Regions from separate parts of the Salinicola sp. DM10 genome, predicted to be linked through region 2. Evidence: predicted binding sites of a transcription regulator. Region 2 holds the regulator's gene; each other region holds the start of a gene.
What was found. The regulator sigma-54, encoded in region 2, starts transcription at its own class of promoters, with help from an activator protein. The targets are predictions, from matches to a motif close to TGGCACNNNNNTTGCTNT.
Positions count from the first base shown of each region.

Region 1: J0A90_RS05980 (NarK family nitrate/nitrite MFS transporter) is a predicted target of sigma-54. The motif match lies at 2,583-2,600, and genes of this name have one in related genera.
Region 3: J0A90_RS09250 (sugar phosphorylase) is a predicted target of sigma-54. The motif match lies at 2,387-2,404, and genes of this name have one in related genera.
Region 4: glnA (glutamate--ammonia ligase) is a predicted target of sigma-54. The motif match lies at 2,268-2,285, and genes of this name have one in related genera.

Region 1 covers NZ_JAFLEN020000001.1:1,334,256-1,338,530, reverse strand. The annotation lists gene J0A90_RS05985 (NCS1 family nucleobase:cation symporter-1) at 1-959, shown strand, start outside; gene J0A90_RS05980 (NarK family nitrate/nitrite MFS transporter) at 1,027-2,394, opposite strand; gene J0A90_RS05975 (nitrate regulatory protein) at 2,762-4,036, opposite strand; gene J0A90_RS05970 (hypothetical protein) at 4,267-4,275, opposite strand, start outside.
Region 2 covers NZ_JAFLEN020000002.1:516,465-520,739, forward strand. The annotation lists gene rapZ (RNase adapter RapZ) at 1-240, opposite strand, end outside; gene J0A90_RS10980 (PTS sugar transporter subunit IIA) at 248-727, opposite strand; gene hpf (ribosome hibernation-promoting factor, HPF/YfiA family) at 738-1,046, opposite strand; gene J0A90_RS10990 (RNA polymerase factor sigma-54) at 1,162-2,586, opposite strand; gene lptB (LPS export ABC transporter ATP-binding protein) at 2,791-3,516, opposite strand; gene lptA (lipopolysaccharide transport periplasmic protein LptA) at 3,548-4,078, opposite strand; gene lptC (LPS export ABC transporter periplasmic protein LptC) at 4,075-4,275, opposite strand, start outside.
Region 3 covers NZ_JAFLEN020000002.1:99,223-103,497, reverse strand. The annotation lists gene ribBA (bifunctional 3,4-dihydroxy-2-butanone-4-phosphate synthase/GTP cyclohydrolase II) at 1-417, opposite strand, end outside; gene ribD (bifunctional diaminohydroxyphosphoribosylaminopyrimidine deaminase/5-amino-6-(5-phosphoribosylamino)uracil reductase RibD) at 566-1,750, opposite strand; gene nrdR (transcriptional regulator NrdR) at 1,816-2,295, opposite strand; gene J0A90_RS09250 (sugar phosphorylase) at 2,450-4,264, shown strand.
Region 4 covers NZ_JAFLEN020000001.1:1,966,511-1,970,785, forward strand. The annotation lists gene J0A90_RS08760 (DUF4124 domain-containing protein) at 1-540, opposite strand, end outside; gene glnA (glutamate--ammonia ligase) at 731-2,137, opposite strand; gene J0A90_RS08770 (polysaccharide deacetylase family protein) at 2,575-3,570, shown strand; gene J0A90_RS08775 (nucleotidyltransferase family protein) at 3,828-4,275, opposite strand, start outside.

The sequences.
Region 1 (4,275 bases), on a different contig from region 2:
CGGAGTCGATCAAGTGGCTGGAGACGCTGGCCGCGCCCTTGCTGCTGGCGGTGGGCATCGGGCTGATGGTGTGGGCGATGCCCCACGTCTCGATCGACGAGCTGATGAGCCAGCCGCCGTCACGCCCGGAGGGCGCGTCGGTGTTCGGCTACTTCTTCGCCGGGCTGACCGCGATGGTCGGCTTCTGGGCCACGCTGTCGCTCAACATTCCCGACTTCAGCCGCTTCGCCAAGAGCCAGAAGGACCAGATCGTGGGCCAGATCATCGGCCTGCCGCTGACCATGTTCTTCTTCGCCGCCCTGGGGGTGGTGATGACCGCGGCCTCGGCCTCGCTGGTCGGCGAGACGGTCTCCGATCCGGTCAGTCTGATCGGCCACATCGACAGCCCCGTGTGGGTGGTCATCGCCATGGTGCTGATCATCGTCGCCACGCTGTCGACCAATACCGCGGCGAACATCGTCTCGCCGACCAACGACTTCCAGAACATCGCCCCCAAGCTGATCGATCAGACCCGCGGCACCTTGTTGACCGGCCTGGTCGGCGTGCTGCTGATGGGCTATGACCTGCTGCAGAAGGCCGGGCTGATCGATGCCGGCGTGACCCTGGAAAGTCTCTACTCCAACTGGCTGCTGGGCTATTCGAGCCTGCTGGGGCCGATCGCCGGGATCATGGCGGTGGACTATTTCCTGATCAAGCGTCAGTGGCTCGACGTCGCCAGCCTCTACCAGGACGGCGGCGCGTACCCGGCCTACAATCCGGCCGGATTCATCGCCTTTCTGGTGCCGGTGGCGCTGACCGTGTTCTCGTTGGTCGCGGGGGGCTGGACCTGGTTCTACGATTACGGCTGGTTCACCGGATCGGCGCTGGGCGCCATCGTCTACTATGCGGCCAGCAAGCTGCTGATGAAGCCCATGGCGGCTGTCCAGAGCGAAGGGCTGGTCGAGGAGGGAGCGCGCTGAGCGCGCTGGCGGCAGGATCAACACCACGGGCCGAGCGGACCCGTGGTGTTCGGTCTGGCGCAGGCGCTCAGTGGGTGGCCAGGGTGTTCGGTGTGTCGTTGGGTGTATGGCCGCGACGGCTGTCGGCCTCGTGGTAGGCCTCGCGCGCTTCGTCTTCCGCCGCGGGGCTGAAACGGATCGCCCAGGTCGCCAGTGACACCAGGCTCACCGTGACACCCAGATAGAAAAGCCCCTGCTGATAGGTGAGCGCCTCGCTGCGGAACAGGAAGCCCGCGGCCACCGCGCCGGCGTTGCCGCCGGCCCCGACGATGCCGGCCACCGCGCCCAGGGCGCGCGGGTTGACGAAGGGCACCACGCCGAAGGTGGCGCCCTCGGCCATCTGCACGAACAGGCTGAAGACCAGCATGATGGCGATGGCCACGGCGAGCGTCTCCATCTGGGCGAAGCCCATCAGCGCGATACCCTCGCACAGCATGGCGACGAACAGCCAGCGTACCCGCCCCTTGAGGCCGCTGCCGCGGGCGAACAGATCCGAGAACACGCCGCCCAGCGTGCGCGCGAACAGGTTCATCAGTCCGAACAGCCCGGCGATCAGCCCGGCGGTGGCGAGATCGAGGTCGAACTGATCGAAGAAGTAGATGGCGGCGATGTTGTTGATCGTCAGCTCCACCCCGAAGCAGGCCGCATAGACCACGAACAGCGCCCAGACGCGCACATCCTTGATCGCTGCCATGAAGCTCTGACGGGCGCCGTGGGCCCGATCCGCGGCAGGCAGCTCGCCGCGCGCGCGCAGCTCGCTGAAGTTGCCGTCGGGGGCGTCCTGGGTGAAGCGGTAGTAGGCCAGGCCGGTCAGCAGCATCACGATACCCGGCACCACCATGGCCAGGCGCCAGCCGAGCGTTTCGCTGACCCCCAGCATCAGAAGCCCGGAGAACACCAGCGGCATCAGGATCTGGGTGGTGCCGCCGCCGAGATTGCCCCAGCCGGCGGTGGTGGCGTTGGCGGTGCCGACCACGTTGGGCGCGAACATCACGCTGGTGTGGTACTGGGTGATGACGAACGAGGCGCCGATCGCGCCGATCGCCAGGCGCGCGAGCAGGAAACTCTCGAAGCTGTCGGCCAGGCCGATCGACATCACCGGCAGCGAGCCCAGGCAGAGCAGCCAGGTGTAAGCCTTGCGTGGTCCGATACGGTCGCACAGCAGACCGATGGCGAGCCGCACGATCACGGTGATCGCCACCGAGGCGATGATGGTGTTGCCGATCTGGGTCTTGGTCAGCCCCAGGTCGTCACGCACTACTGCCATCAGCGGGGCGATGCCGAACCAGCCGAAGAAGCAGACGTGAAAGGCGAACCAGGAGAGATGGAAGGCTCGCATGGGTGGGGTCGAGAAGCTGAAGAGTCGAATCCGATTGGCTTTGTGTCGAATGTCCATTGGGGTGAGGTGCTCCGCAGTCGTCGCGCGAATGTCGCGGGGGAGAACGCAAAACGGCGCCCATCGTCGATTCATGCCGTGCATGAACCGACGATGGGCGCCGTTGCCCGATCTGTTACCGGCCCTTGCGTGGCCGGTGTGCCAGGGGATACCTGAGCGCGAGCCGCCGTTGGCCCGCCACGAGAACCGAAGCAGGCGGGGTGCCAACATGGCGGTAGTCGAGCAAAATCAATCGGCTGGCGCCGACGGCTCGGATTTGCCTGGGGGGCGTGGCGGCTGTGCCGCCAGATGTTGGTGCAGCGATGGGCGGGCATGCACCAGCGCGTGAGTTGCTGGAAGACAGGGGGCGGGACCGCCCGCCGTCGGGTCACGCGTCCGGCTCGAACATCTCGACCACTTGAATGACACTGCGTGCCACCTCGATCAGAGGCTTGCTCTGGTCCATGGCGGTCTTGCGCAGCAATCGGTAGGCCTGCGCCTCCGTGAGCTGCTGATGGGTCATCAGCAGGCCCTTGGCGCGTTCGATCTCGCGCCGCTCGCGCAGTGCCTGGCGGGTGCTCTCGAGCTCGTCGCCGATACGCTGCAGGCGCGCGTTCTGGGCCTGTACCAGCTCGACCAGCGAACGGTTGAAGCGCGACTCGATGGTGTCGAGACTCAGCGCGCCGGTGGGCGTCTGCTGCTGGGTGAACAGCGCCACCGGGCTGGCCCAGAGCAGCTCCTGGGGCAGGGCATCCGGGCCTTCCTCTGCATCGGGGCGCTCGGCCTGCTGCAGGCGCTGGCGACAGCACTCGCGCAGCGCGTCGAGTAGCCGCGTCTCTTCCTCATGCATGGCGTCGATGCGCTGGGTCGCGATGGCGTACCACTGCTCCCCGGGGTTCTCGAGCGTTCGGGCTAGCGGCTTGCCGCTGCAGGCGAGCTCGCGCAGGGCTTCGAGGGTGTCATTGAGCGGGCCGGACTGGAGCTGCTGCCAGCGGGTCAGGCTGTCGGGGCTGGTGAATTCGGCGAAGGTATCGAAGCAGCGTCGCTGGCTGCCGATCAGCGCTTCCAGAGTGTCGCGGTGGGGCGCGTCGAAGTGTGCCAGGGTGAAGCCGAGGGCGCCGCAGGCCCGCTCCTGGCCGGCCAGCTCCTTGCCCTGGATGAAGTGGAACAGGCTCACCAGCCGACGCATGATGTCGGGGTCGCTGGCGGTGTCGGCGGCCTCGAAGATCACCTGCAGCAGATGGCCGATCAGTTGGTTGAAGGCGCGCAGGGTGTCGTCGGCGCTGAGCTGCTGGGTGGCGATTCTATGGCGCAGATCGGGTAGTCCATCCAGGTCCTGCCAGACCGCGGCGACGCTCAGCAGCAGGCGTACGTTGGCCAGGCCGCGCGGTAGAGCGCCGCCGGCGTCCGGTGCGGTCCAGGGGGCCAGGCGCTGCTCCAGGGTGGCCTGGGCACGTTCGCTGTCGGCCACACGCTGATCGCGCTGTGCGCCGAAGCGGCTGCCGCCGGAACCGAGATAGATGATCGAGCTGCCGCGCTCGCGCTGCAGGGCGTGCACGCAGCGGCTGATGTCGGTCACCACGGCAACGGTTGCGGAGAGCGCCGCAAGCTGCTCGCGCTGGAGCGTTCTGGCCGCCTGCAGCAGCCGTCGGGTAGCGGTCATGGGGTAGCCTGGGCGTTATTGTTGTGGGTACCGGTGCGCCGGGTACGGCCTGCGACCAAGGTCTAAGAAAACTCTATCGCGTCTCGGCACGCCGTGCACGCGGGTCGTTCGTCTGACTGTCTCGCTTCAAGACTGGGGTGGGAGCGATGGCAGCAAGACGACCGCGCCGACGTCACTGTGGTGGCGTTGGCGCGGTCGCGTTGAGGGGAAGAGGGGGCGGAAGGGCGGCCTCAGCGCTC
Region 2 (4,275 bases):
ACGCTCGCGCACACCTTCGAGCAGCACCGGAAAGCGCTCCAGCGCCTCCGGCAGATTGCGCGCATCGATACTCACCGCCACGTTGGGCCGCGAGGGCGGCGCGGACCTGAGCTCGTCGATCAGCGGCGCCAGCAGGTTGGCCGGCAGGTTGTCGATGGCGTAGTAACCGAGATCCTCGAGCGCCTGCAGCGCAATGGATTTCCCCGACCCCGAGCGGCCGCTGATGATGACGAGTCGCATGCAGTCCCTATCCGTCTTCGCTGTCCTGGTGATGGCGGATGGCGTCGACCAGCGTGTCGTGGAGCGCGCGCTGCGAGCCGGCCTGACGCAGCTTCTGGCGCACGCTGCCTTGATTCATGATGCCGGCGACCTCGGCCAGCAGCGAAAGATGGGCATCGTCTGCCTCCTCCGGGACCAGCAGCACGAACACCAGATCCACCGGCTCGCCGTCGATGGCATCGAAGTCGATGGCATCCTCGAGGCGCATGAAGCCGGCCAACGGCGTCTTGCAGTGCGGGCTGCGCGCGTGCGGAATGGCGACCCCGTTGCCGATGCCGGTACTGCCCAGGCGCTCGCGCCCGATCAGGCGGCTGAACACCTCCTGACTGTCCAGGCTGGGCGTATTCTGGGCGATGAAGGTGCTGAAGAATTCCAGCAGACGCTTTTTGCTGCCCCCCGTCACACCGTAGAGGGTGCGTTCGGGGGGCAGAATGGTTTCCAGAGTGATCATCGGGGAATTAACGGGCGCCTGCGCCTTGCGCGCGGGCCTGTGCCTTCTCTTTGTGTTTGACCAGCTGGCGATCCAGCTTGTCGGTCAGGGCGTCGATCGCGGCATACATGTCGATGTCGCTGGCTTCGGCATGTATGTCGCCGCCCGCTGCGTGTAGCGTGCAAGCCGCTTGCTGACGCTCTTTCTCGATGCTCAACGTCACCTGAACGTTGGTGATGTTGTCGTAGTGGCGCTCCAGACGTGCGAGTTTCTCGTCGACGTAGTCCCGCAGGGCGTCGGTCAGTTCGACGTGATGGCCGGTGACGTTCACTTGCATGGCGCGCTCCTGTTGCGGCTTATGTGGCACCTCTGATTGTAACCCTTTTCTCCGCGCTGCAAAGGGATCGCGGGCGATTGATCGCCGCGGGCTGGCGTGAATTCTAAAAGTCCATTCAAGACAGTCGCTTGCGTTCGCTGGAGGCGGGGATGCCCATGGCCTCGCGATACTTGGCCACGGTGCGCCGGGCGACACTGATGTCGGCCTGCGCCAATAGCTCCACCAGCTTGCTGTCGGAGAGCGGCTTGCGCGGCGACTCCTCGCCGATCAGCTTTTTGAGGCGTGCCCGAATCGCGGTGCTGGAGACGCTGTCGCTCTCACCGCGCTGGCCCACCTGGCTGGAGAAGAAGTACTTGAGCTCGAACACCCCGCGCGGGGTGTGGATGAACTTTTGCGTGGTCACCCGCGAAATGGTGGATTCGTGCATGTCGACGCTGGTAGCGATGTCGGCCAGGATCAGCGGTTTCATCGCCTCTTCGCCGCGCTCGAGGAAGTCGACCTGGCGCGCCATGATCTCGCGACCCACTCGCAGCAGGGTGTCGTTGCGGCTGGAGAGGCTCTTCATCAGCCAGCGTGCCTCCTGCAGGTGCTGGCGCAGGAAGGTGTTGTCGTCGCTCTTGTCGGCGCGCCGGATCAGCGCGGCGTAGTCGGGCTGGATGCGCAGCCGCGGCAGTGCCTCGGCATTGAGTTCGATGCGCCAGCCGTCCTGAGTCAGGCGGGCCACCAGGTCGGGAATCACATAGTCCTGCTGGCCGTGGTCGAAGGCCTGGCCGGGGCGCGGGTCGAGGGTGCGAATGGTGGCGACGACGCGCTCGAGTTCGGCGTCGTCGAGGCGCAGGCGGCGCTTGAGCTGGCGTCGGTCGTCGCCGGCCAGCGCCTCCAGGAACTGGCGCACCAGCCGCTTGGCCTGGGGCAGCAGCGGGGTGTCAGCGGGCAGGGCGCCGAGCTGCAGTAGCAGGCATTCGCGCAGGTCGCGGGCGCCCACGCCGGTGGGGTCGAACTGCTGCAGCCGCAGCAGCATGCGTTCGACATCGGCGCTGGTGACCGCCCCCGGGTACTGCTCGCGCAGGCCCGCGGTGAGCTCGTCGAGCGTGCCGTCGAGGTAGCCGTCGGCATTGATGGCATCGATCAGGCACTCGCCGATGAGGCGCTCCTGGGCGTCGAATTCGCCCATGGCGAGCTGCCAGTTGAGATGGTCGTGGAGCGTGGTGTCGGCTGCGTTGCGCTCCAGGTCCGGCCATTCGTCGGCGCTGGCCGGGGCGGCGCTGGGGGCGATGTCCTGGTAGGTATCGCTCCACTCGCTGTCGAGGGCGAGCTCCTCGGGGATGTCGCTGGCCCACTCCGCCTCGGGCGTCTCGCTGACTGCCTGCTCGGCGTACTCTTCGTCCAGCTCGAGCATGGGGTTGGTCTCGAGCGCCTGCTGGATCTCCTGGCGCAGATCGAGCGTCGACAGCTGCAGCAGCTGAATCGCCTGCTGCAGCTGTGGCGTCATCGTCAGTTGGGCGCCGACGCGCAGTTGCAGTGAAGGTTTCATGGACATGGCATGGACACGCAAGGGGGCGGCGGTGGCCGCCGGTCGATAGGATGCCCTTACGTTACTGACTGCCTGCGGGGGATGCAACGCTTTGAGCGCTAACTTTATGCAAGAATTATGCCACGGTGCGTTCGGATGGGGCGTTGGTGGCTTCGAGAGGGAGCAGCCCGCTGCGGTGACGCAGCGGGCTGGGAAGGGGGCGGCGCGACCTTAGAGGCGGAACTCGTGCCCCAGATAGACATCCCGCACCCGCTGGTTGTCGAGAATCGCTTCCGGGCGCCCCTCGGCGATGATCTGACCATCGCCGACGATGTAGGCGTTGTCGCAGATATCCAGCGTTTCGCGCACGTTGTGATCGGTGATCAGCACGCCGATCTCGCGATCGCGCAGCTGGCGGATGATGTTCTTGATATCGCCCACCGAGATCGGGTCGACCCCGGCGAAAGGTTCGTCGAGCAGCACGAAGGCGGGCTCGGTGGCCAGTGCCCGGGCAATCTCCACCCGGCGCCGCTCGCCACCGGAGAGCGACATGCCCAGGTTGTCGCGGATATGGTCGACGTGGAAATCGCCCAGCAGCTGCTCCAGGCGCTCGCGGCGCCCGGCGCGGTCGAGATCCTTGCGCGTCTCCAGGATGGCCATGATGTTGTCGGCGACACTGAGCTTGCGGAAGATCGAGGCCTCCTGCGGCAGATAGCCGATGCCGGCACGGGCGCGCTCGTGCATCGGCGCGCGGCTCAGGTCGCGATCGTCGATATGCACGCTGCCGGCGTCGGATTTGACCAGCCCCACGATCATGTAGAAGGAGGTGGTCTTGCCGGCACCGTTGGGGCCGAGCAGGCCGACGATGCTGCCCTGGCGCAGGGTCAGGCTGAAGTCATGGACGACTCGACGCCCCTTGTAGCTCTTGGCCAAGTTGGCGGCCGTTAGCGTTTTCATCGCTTTCTTCCTTGCCTCGCGAAAGGGCGCGTCACTGGGTCTGCTGACGTGGCGTGAGCGTCATGCGCACGCGGCCGTCACCGCTGCCGTCGCCACTGGTGCTGGAGCGCGCGTTGACCCGGCGCGAGTTGAGATAGTATTCGACGTAGGCGCCGTCGAAGGTATCGCGTGCCTGATGCAGCTCGGCGTTGCCGATCAGCTCCACCCGGCGCTCGGCGGCGTGATAGACGATCTTGTCGCCCCAGCCCTTGACCAAGGCTTCATCGGGTGCAGGCTTCTGCTCCAGATAGGCGCGCTCGCCACCGCCGCCGGTGGCGGTCACCAGGCTCACTTCGCCATTCTTGCCGCGCTTGATCTCGACCCGAGCGGCCTTGAGCTGCATGCTGCCCTGCTGCATGTCGACCTTGCCGGTGTAGACCGCGGTGCCTTGGCGATCGTCGAGTTCGAGCTGGTCGGCGGCGATCTCGATCGGCGCCGCGGCATCGCTCTCCAGCGCCAGGGTGGGCAGGCTGGAGAGTCCCAGTGCGGTCAAGACCAGCAGTTGGCCGAGTTCTCGCCTCATGATCCTTGATCCTTAGGTTGCTGTGGCAGGCGGCCCTGCACGTTGTCGGTCAGACGCATGCGATTTTCATTGATCCAGGCGTCGAAACGATCGCCGCGCATGGTCTGGTTATGCTGACGCAAGACGGAGGAGGTGTCACTCCAGGCGTGCGCGCTACGGTTGTCGTAGTGAAGCGTCTGGGTCTCCAGGCTCCAGGC
Region 3 (4,275 bases), 420 kb from region 2:
TTCCGCCATCAGCGGAAAGATATGGCCCGGCTGGACCAGATCCTCGGGACGCGCGTCACGCGCCGCGGCGGCGCGCACGGTGAGCGCACGGTCAGCCGCGGAGATACCGGTGGAGACGCCCCTGGCGGCCTCGATCGAGAGCGTGAACTTGGTGCCGTAGCCGGAGCCGTTGTCGTCGACCATCAGCGGCAGCTTGAGCTGCTGACAGCGCTCCCGGGTCATCGGCTGACAGATCAGGCCGCGCGCGTGACGCGCCATGAAGTTGATGTGGCTCGCCTCGACGCACTCGGCGGCCATGATGATATCGCCTTCGTTCTCGCGGTCCTCGTCATCCATCAGGATGACCATCTTGCCCTGCCGAATGTCTTCGACGAGCGCCTCGATGCTGGCCAGCCGGCCCGATTCCCCTGTCGTCATAGCTCTATCGCCATCGCCTTGGTCGTGCGCGCCGCGCGCTTGGATTCGATGACGGCACAGACTACCTGTCGGGCGGCGCCGACGCTACTGTCGTCGCATCGCAACGTCGCCGCATCGCAACGCCGTCACCGACCGGCGACGCCAGGGCTCAAGCGTCCACCCGCGGGCGGGCGCGAATCCACCAGTCGTCGCCCACGGCACGGATCTCGTCGATCTCGAGCCGACGCTGCTGGCGCATGCTGTCGATCCCGGGCAGCGCGAACAGCGGGCGCGCATCGCTACCCAGCAGCGTCGGTGCGACGAACAGTTCGAGACGCTCGATCCAGCCGGCATCGAGCAGCGCGCCGGCCAGGGTGGCACCGGTCTCCACCAGCACCTCGTTGCACGCTTCCCGGGTCGCCAGATAGCGCAGCGCTGCCTCGACATCGACCCGCCCGGCGCCATCGTCGGGTAGCGTCACCACCTCCGCCCCGGCGGCTTCGAGGCGCTCACGCCGAGCCGCGTCGGCACCGGCGACGCTGAGCACCAGGGTGCGGCCCGGCTGGCTCAGGCAGGCCGCTGCGAGTGGTAGGCGCAGCTGGCTGTCGAGCACCACCCGCAACGGCTGGCGGCGTACGATCTCGTCAGCCTCGTCGAGTTCCAGCTGTTCGGCGCGCAGGGTGAGCCGGGCATCGTCGAAGATGATCGACTCGACCCCGGTGAGAATCGCGCTGGCACCGGCGCGCAGACGCTGGACCTGGCGCCGTGCCGCCGGCCCGGTGATCCACTGCGACTCGCCGCTGGCCATGGCGGTGCGCCCATCCAGGCTCATCGCCATCTTCAACGTGACCCGCGGCAGCCCCTGCTGCATACGCCGCACGAAGCCCGGGTTGAGCGCCTGCGCCTGCGCTTCGAGCAGGCCCACCTCCACCGCGATGCCGGCCTCACGCAGTTGGGCGAAGCCGCGACCGGAGACCGCCGGGTTGGGGTCCTCCATCGCCGCCACCACCCGCGCTACGCCAGCGGCGATCAGCGCCTGGCTGCAGGGCCCGGTGCGCCCGGTGTGCGAGCACGGCTCCAGCGTGACGTAAGCGGTGGCACCGCGGGCAGCCTCGCCGGCCGCCGCGAGGGCGTTGATTTCGGCGTGGGCCTCGCCGGCACGACGATGAAAGCCCTCGCCCACCAGCTCGCCAGCGTTGACGATCACGCAGCCGACCCGCGGATTGGGATCGCAGGTGTAGTGGCCACGCTGCGCCAGGCGCAGGGCACGGTTCATCCAGGCCGTGTCCTGGGCCGCCGCACAAGCGGAGGTTTCGGAATCGAAGGCAGTACTACCCAGGGGGGCATCGGACATCGGCATCTCTCACACAGTGGCAAGGCCGGCGGCCGGCGCCGGCCAGCAGGGTCGGGGAAGCGCGATCAGCGCTTGGTGTCGCCGGGTATCTTCGGCTCCTGGGCCAGGCGGTCGATCTCGGCACGGAACTCATCGAGATCCTGAAAGCGGCGGTAGACCGAGGCAAAGCGGATATAGGCCACGTGGTCGAGGCGCTTGAGCATCTCCATCACCTCCTCGCCGACCTCACGCGCCTCCACCTCGCGGTCGCCGCGCGCGCGCAGGCGCTGGCGGATACGCTCCACCGCCGCCTCGAACGACTCGACGCTGACCGGGCGCTTTTCCAAAGCCAGCGACATGCCGGCGCGCATCTTCTGCTCGTCGAAACTCTCGCGCGAGCCGTCCGCCTTGATCACCCGGGGCATCACCAGCTCGGCGGTCTCGTAGGTGGTGAAACGCTCGCCGCAGGCAGCACACTGGCGACGCCGACGCACCTGATCCCCCTCGGCGACCAGGCGCGAGTCGGTCACCTTGGTATCGTGGGTACCGCAAAAAGGACAATGCATCGATGGTTCACTCGTCGGCGCGTTATGCGAGCAGTGTAACGGTTTGCACAAGATACCGGAAACACGGCGATTTCCGCGTTTCGTTCCCTGTTGGCCCAAGTTCTGCAAGGATAACGTCAAGCTCCCCTTTCGCCGCCACGTCAGGAACCGCCCCATGCCCAGCCGCGCTGCCAATTACCCCGCCCTGTCCGAAGACGCCTTCCTCGCCCGCGCCGGCGCCAGGCTCGAAGAGGTCTACGGGCCGCGACGGGACGAGGTGCTGCGGCGGCTGACCACATTGCTGGCGCACCATGAAGGTGCGCTCGACCGCCAGCCGCGCCCAACCTGGAGCGAACGCGACCAGATTCTGATCACCTATGGCGACAGCCTGATCGACGGCGAGCGCCCGCCGCTGGACGTGCTCGACGATTTTCTCGCTACCCGGCTCAACGGCGTCTTCAGCGGCCTGCACATCCTGCCCTTCTTCCCCTGGAGCAGCGACGACGGTTTCGCGGTGATCCACTACCGCGAGGTCGACCCCAAGCTGGGCGACTGGCAGGACATCCGCCGTCTGGCCGCGCGCAGCGACCTGATGGTGGATCTGGTGATCAACCACGTCTCGCGCGACTCGCTGTGGTTCACCGACTATCTGGCAGGTACCCAACCCGGGCGTGACTACTTCATCGAGATGGACCCGCAGACCGATCTTTCACAGGTCACACGCCCGCGTAACTCGCCGCTGCTGGTACCGGTCTCGACCCGACGTGGCACGCGCCATCTGTGGGCGACCTTCTCCGAGGACCAGATCGATCTCAACTTCGCCAATCCGGACGTGCTGCTCGAATTCATCGGCATCCTGCTGTTCTATGTCCAGCAGGGGGCACGAATCATCCGCCTGGATGCGATCGCCTACCTGTGGAAGGAGGTCGGCACCCGCTGCATCCATCTGCCGCAGACCCACGCCATCGTGCGTCTGCTGCGCGCGATTCTCGATTACGTGGCCCCGGGCACGCTGCTGATCACCGAAACCAACGTGCCCCACGCCGAGAACATGAGCTACTTCGGCCTGGAGAGCACGTCGGCTGAAGCATCGGCCACGGGGAGCGACGACGCTTCCGCCAGCGACACGGCGGCGCCCGACGAAGCCCATATGATCTACCAGTTCACGCTGCCGCCGCTGCTGCTGCACACGCTGACCAGCGGCGACGCCACTGCGCTGGCCGAGTGGGCGCGCGCGCTGCCACCACTGCCCGCCGGCTGCACCTACTTCAACTTCACCGCCAGCCACGACGGCATCGGGGTGCGTGCGCTGGAGGGATTGCTGCCGCCGCATGAGGTCTCGCTGCTGCTCGAGCTGATGCACCGCTTCGGCGGCTACGTCAGCATGAAGACCAACCCTGACGGCAGCGATTCGCCCTACGAGATCAACATCACCTACTTCGATGCCATGAAAGGCACCCGCCGCGGCGCCGATGCTTGGCAGGTCGAACGCTTCCTGTGCAGCCAGAACCTGATGCTCGCGCTGCAAGGCATTCCCGGGGTCTATCTGCACTCGCTGACGGCGACGCTCAATGACCACGAGGGCGTCGAACGCAGCGGCCGGCTGCGTTCGATCAACCGCCACCGCTGGGTCAAGGAGGAGCTCGACGAGCTGATCGACAGCCGCAGCACGCCCACCCGCGAAGCCTTCACCTCGCTCAAGCGCCGGCTCAATATCCGCGCCAGCGAGCCCTGCTTCCATCCCGAGGCGCCGCAGCGCGTGCTCGATACCGGGCCGGGGCTGTTCGCCATCGAGCGCGGCCCGCTGGCCAGCGGGCGCCGACTGCTGGCGATCTACAACATCAGTGACAAACGTCAGCCGCTGGATATCGACGCGCTGACGGACGGCGAGTGGTACGACGTGCTCAAGGATGGCAAGCGCTGGAATCCCCACCCCGAAGAGCGCGAGATCCTGCGACCCTACCGTAGCCTGTGGCTGGTGCAGCCGTGACTTGCCGCGGC
Region 4 (4,275 bases), on a different contig from region 2:
CGGGTTGGCGGGCAGATTCACGCTGGCGCGCTGGACGTAGAGCGTGACCGGTGGCGTGGCCAGCTGCACCTGACCCTGGGGATCGACGATCTCCGCCAGCAGTTGGTGCTCGCCGCGCGCCAGGCCGCTCACCGCGAACACCTGGGTACGCATCGGCGACTGGCGCACCTCGCCGTCCACGCGCAGCTGCACGCGGTCGGCGTCCGCCAGCGGCGGCTGGATGGCCAGACGCACCTGCACGTCGCCGGCGCGCCCGGTGGGCAGGGTCGTGCCGTCGGCGGGACTGGCGATCTCGAAGCGCGTGTAAGACGCTGCCGCCTCGGGCGCCGACGCCTCGCGCGGTGGCGACGACGGCACCATCCCCGAGGCCCCCTCAGCCTCCCCCTGCGGGTCGACCACGCTGATCGGCGCCAGCTCGACCCGCTCGCCGCTGGCCGGGCGGTCGCTGTAGACCACGTTGCCCTGGGCATCGATATGCCGGTAGACCGGCGCCGCCAGCGCCACGCCGATGGCCATGACCGCGACCGTCACGCCCGCCATGACGCCCCTCAGCACACGTCTTGCGGACCGCTCACGCCGGCGCCACCCGCACCGAGCCTCACATTGGGTATCGCTGCGCATCGGTATCACCCCCGCTTGTCGTTTCGGCGCTGCGTTTCCGCTCTCTATCGGCCGCAGACGAAAAAGCCCCACCGAAGTGGGGCTTGTCGTCGTGCGCGAACGCCGTCGATTACAGGCTGTAGTAGAGCTCGAACTCGACCGGATGCGTGGTCATGCGCAGACGCTCGACATCTTCGCCCTTCAGCTCGATGTAGGCATCGATCATGGAGTCGGTGAAGACGCCACCTTCGGTCAGGAAGGCGCGATCCTTGTCCAGCGCTTCCAGCGCCTGATCCAGGCTGTTGGCGACGGTCGGAACCTTCTTGCCCTCTTCCGGCGGCAGGTCGTAGAGGTTCTTGTCCATGGCATCGCCAGGATGGATCTTGTTCTTGATGCCGTCGATACCGGCCATCAGCATCGCCGAGAACGCCAGGTACGGGTTGGCGGTCGGGTCAGGGAAGCGCGTCTCGACACGCTTGGCCTTCGGGTTGGAGGTGTACGGAATACGGATCGAGGCAGAACGGTTACGCGCGCTGTAGGCGAGCATGACCGGCGCTTCGAAGCCCGGCACCAGACGCTTGTAGGAGTTGGTCGAAGCGTTGGTGAAGGCGTTCAGGGCACGTGCGTGCTTGATGATGCCGCCGATGTAGTACAGCGCCATCTCGGACAGGCCGGCGTACTCGTCACCCGCGAACTGGTTCTGACCGTCTTTCCAGAACGACTGGTGGACGTGCATCCCGGAACCGTTGTCACCGACCAGCGGCTTGGGCATGAAGGTCGCGGTCTTGCCGTAGGCGTGCGCCACGTTGTGGACCACGTACTTCAGTTCCTGAACCTCGTCGGCCTTCTTCACCAGGGTGTTGAACTTGACGCCGATCTCGTTCTGGCCGGCGTTGGCGACCTCGTGGTGGTGCACTTCGACCGACTGGCCGATCGCCTGCAGCGTGTTGCACATGGCGCTGCGGATGTCGTGGAAGCTGTCGACCGGCGGTACCGGGAAGTAGCCACCCTTGACCCGCGGACGGTGCGCCAGGTTGCCGCCTTCGATCTGACGATCGGTGGCCCAGGCACCCTCTTCCGAGGTGATCTTGTACATCGAACCTTCGATGTCGGACTTGAAGTGGACCTCGTCGAAGATGAAGAACTCGGGCTCCGGGCCGAAGAAGGCGGTATCGCCCAGGCCGGTGCTGTTCAGATAGGCTTCGGCGCGCTTGGCGATGGAGCGCGGATCACGCTCGTAGCCCTGCATGGTGGCCGGCTCGATGATGTCACAGCGCAGGATCAGCGTGGCGTCTTCGGTGAACGGGTCGAGGAAGCCGGTACCGTCTTCCGGACGCAGGATCATGTCCGATTCGTTGATGCCCTTCCAGCCTTCGATGGAAGAACCGTCGAACATCTGACCATCTTCGAAGAACTCAGCGTTGACGGCGCTGGCCGGAATGGTGACGTGCTGCTCCTTGCCCTTGGTATCGGTAAAGCGCAGATCGACCCACTTGACATCGTGTTCTTCGATAAGGGCGAGGGTTTTCTCAGACATGTTTTCCTCCACTGTGAGCCATGGCTCGATTCGTTGGCGAATGTCCAACACCGCTTTTTAGCATGTGACCCGGGCACTTGCCCATGCGCGCAATCACTGCCCGCGGATCGATAAAGCGTGTTACGAAACAAGAGCAAGTAATGTGCCAAAATGAGGCAAATGCACCTGCCACAATAATAAGACCCTGTAATGTGGAGTTTTTTTGCTGTCACTCCGATGCACTAAAATCGCCGAAGACGCGCCGAGGGTTCATACTGGTGCGTCATACGCAGATGAATGCACCAAAAGCGCCAGCCAAAAAGCCAGCCTGCACCAATTTGACGCACGACTCGCTCATGCAAGTTTGCGCCAGGCCCTTTTCCACGGCGCGCCGGGCAGAGATACTGCAGTGAGGGCGCCGGGCGCCCCCGTCGCCACCTGATCACGGAAGGCTACACATGCCCAGGCTGGATCGCCCACAGGACGTGGTACAACGCTTGCGCGGCCATTGGCGGCGCAGCCTGAGTGAGCCGCTATGGGGGCGCAGCGCGATTCTGGCGCTCAACCGCGTGCTCGACAGCGAAGACGAAGCACGGCTACCGCATCGACGTGATACCTGCCTGGGGCCGGAGAGCCTGGCGCATCTCGTTGCTACCCTCACCGAGAGCGCCCAGATCGTCAGTCTCGAGAGTGCCCTGCAGTTGCATCACGACCAGTTGCCGCGCATAGCGCTGACCATCGACGGCGGCTGGCGGGATGTCGCCACGCGGCTGCATCCGCTGCTGGAACGGCTGGCCTTCCCCGCCAGTGTCTTTCTGCCCGACCCCACCGTTCGCCAACCCTGGATGCCGGATCGCACACTGATCGCCGAAGCGCTGTGGCACGACGAGAGCGACGGCGGCCGCGTCGCGACCCGGCTCGCCGAACTCGACCTGCCGGGCGCGCCTCGCGGCGGGCAGGACGAGCGCAAGAGCCAGGCGATCGCGGACTATCTGCAGGCGCAGCCGGCGGCACAGGCGCCGCGCCTCAAGGAGATCGCCCAGACGCTGTGGCGGGAAGAGCTGGCAGGCAAAGACCAGATGGAGCCGGCACTCGATGCCTTCAGCGTGCGCCGGCTCGATCAGGCAGGACTGTTGCGCTTCGGCCAGTTGACCGACGTCGCCGCCCTCGGCGCCAGCGCCGATGCCCGGCGCGCCCTGCAGACCGGGCGTCAGCGGCTATCGCGGCTGTGTCGCGAGCCGTTGAGCATCCGTGCCTGCACCGACCCCGGCGATATTGCCACCCTCGACCGCTTCACCCGGCTCGATGCCGATGCCCGCTGGCTGACGCGCACGCCCGGCTGGCTGGAACCCGGCAGCGACACCCGGCGGCTGCCACGCTTCGTCATCGGCCAACCGCTGGCCAGCAGCACCGGCAGGCTGTTTGATTGGCTGCTGGGGCATCTGCCGCACTAGGCTTTTTACGAAAACTACCTGCGCTCGGCAATACGGCGTTAAAAATCGGCTCAAAATGCTCATTTACACCCCGTAAACTCCGCGTTTTCGCCGATTTTTGCCTTGTCTCGCCTTCGCTCGATGACTTTTCGTACAAACCCTAGGGGCTTTCTTCTTATCCGGAGGCTGTCTGGCCCCGAACGCTGTGATGAACCCGAACGCTGTGATGAACCCGGGCGCTGTGATGAAAAGGAGTGCGCTCGGCTCGTCGACCCGCCTCAGGCCGGCATGACCTTCAGTCGAGGCCACTGCTCTCGCCAGCGTTTCTCGGCGACACGCCGATGGAATACCGTGACATCGCCGTGGCGCGGGTTGTGTGTCAGCCGCCCCGCCAGCAGCGAGTCGAGCCCCAACGGGGCGCTCAGACGCAGTGCCCCGGACGCCTCCAGACGCACCCCCAGTGCGGTCTCGCGCTCGACCCAGTAGCGCATCGCATCGCTCGCCGAGACATAGGGCGCGTGACCGTGACGCCGATGCATGCGCGCCTGGTTCTTGACCGACCACGGCTGCCCGCTGGCTGCGCGCAGCCGCTCGCTCAGCGCTCGGTCGCGGGCCTCGCGGGTGTCGTCAGGGTCGTGATAGATCAGATCGATATCGTTGAGCGGGGTGGGCGTCGCGTAGCCGTGCAGCCGGTCCCACACGCAGTTGCGCACGAAGCCGGCGGCA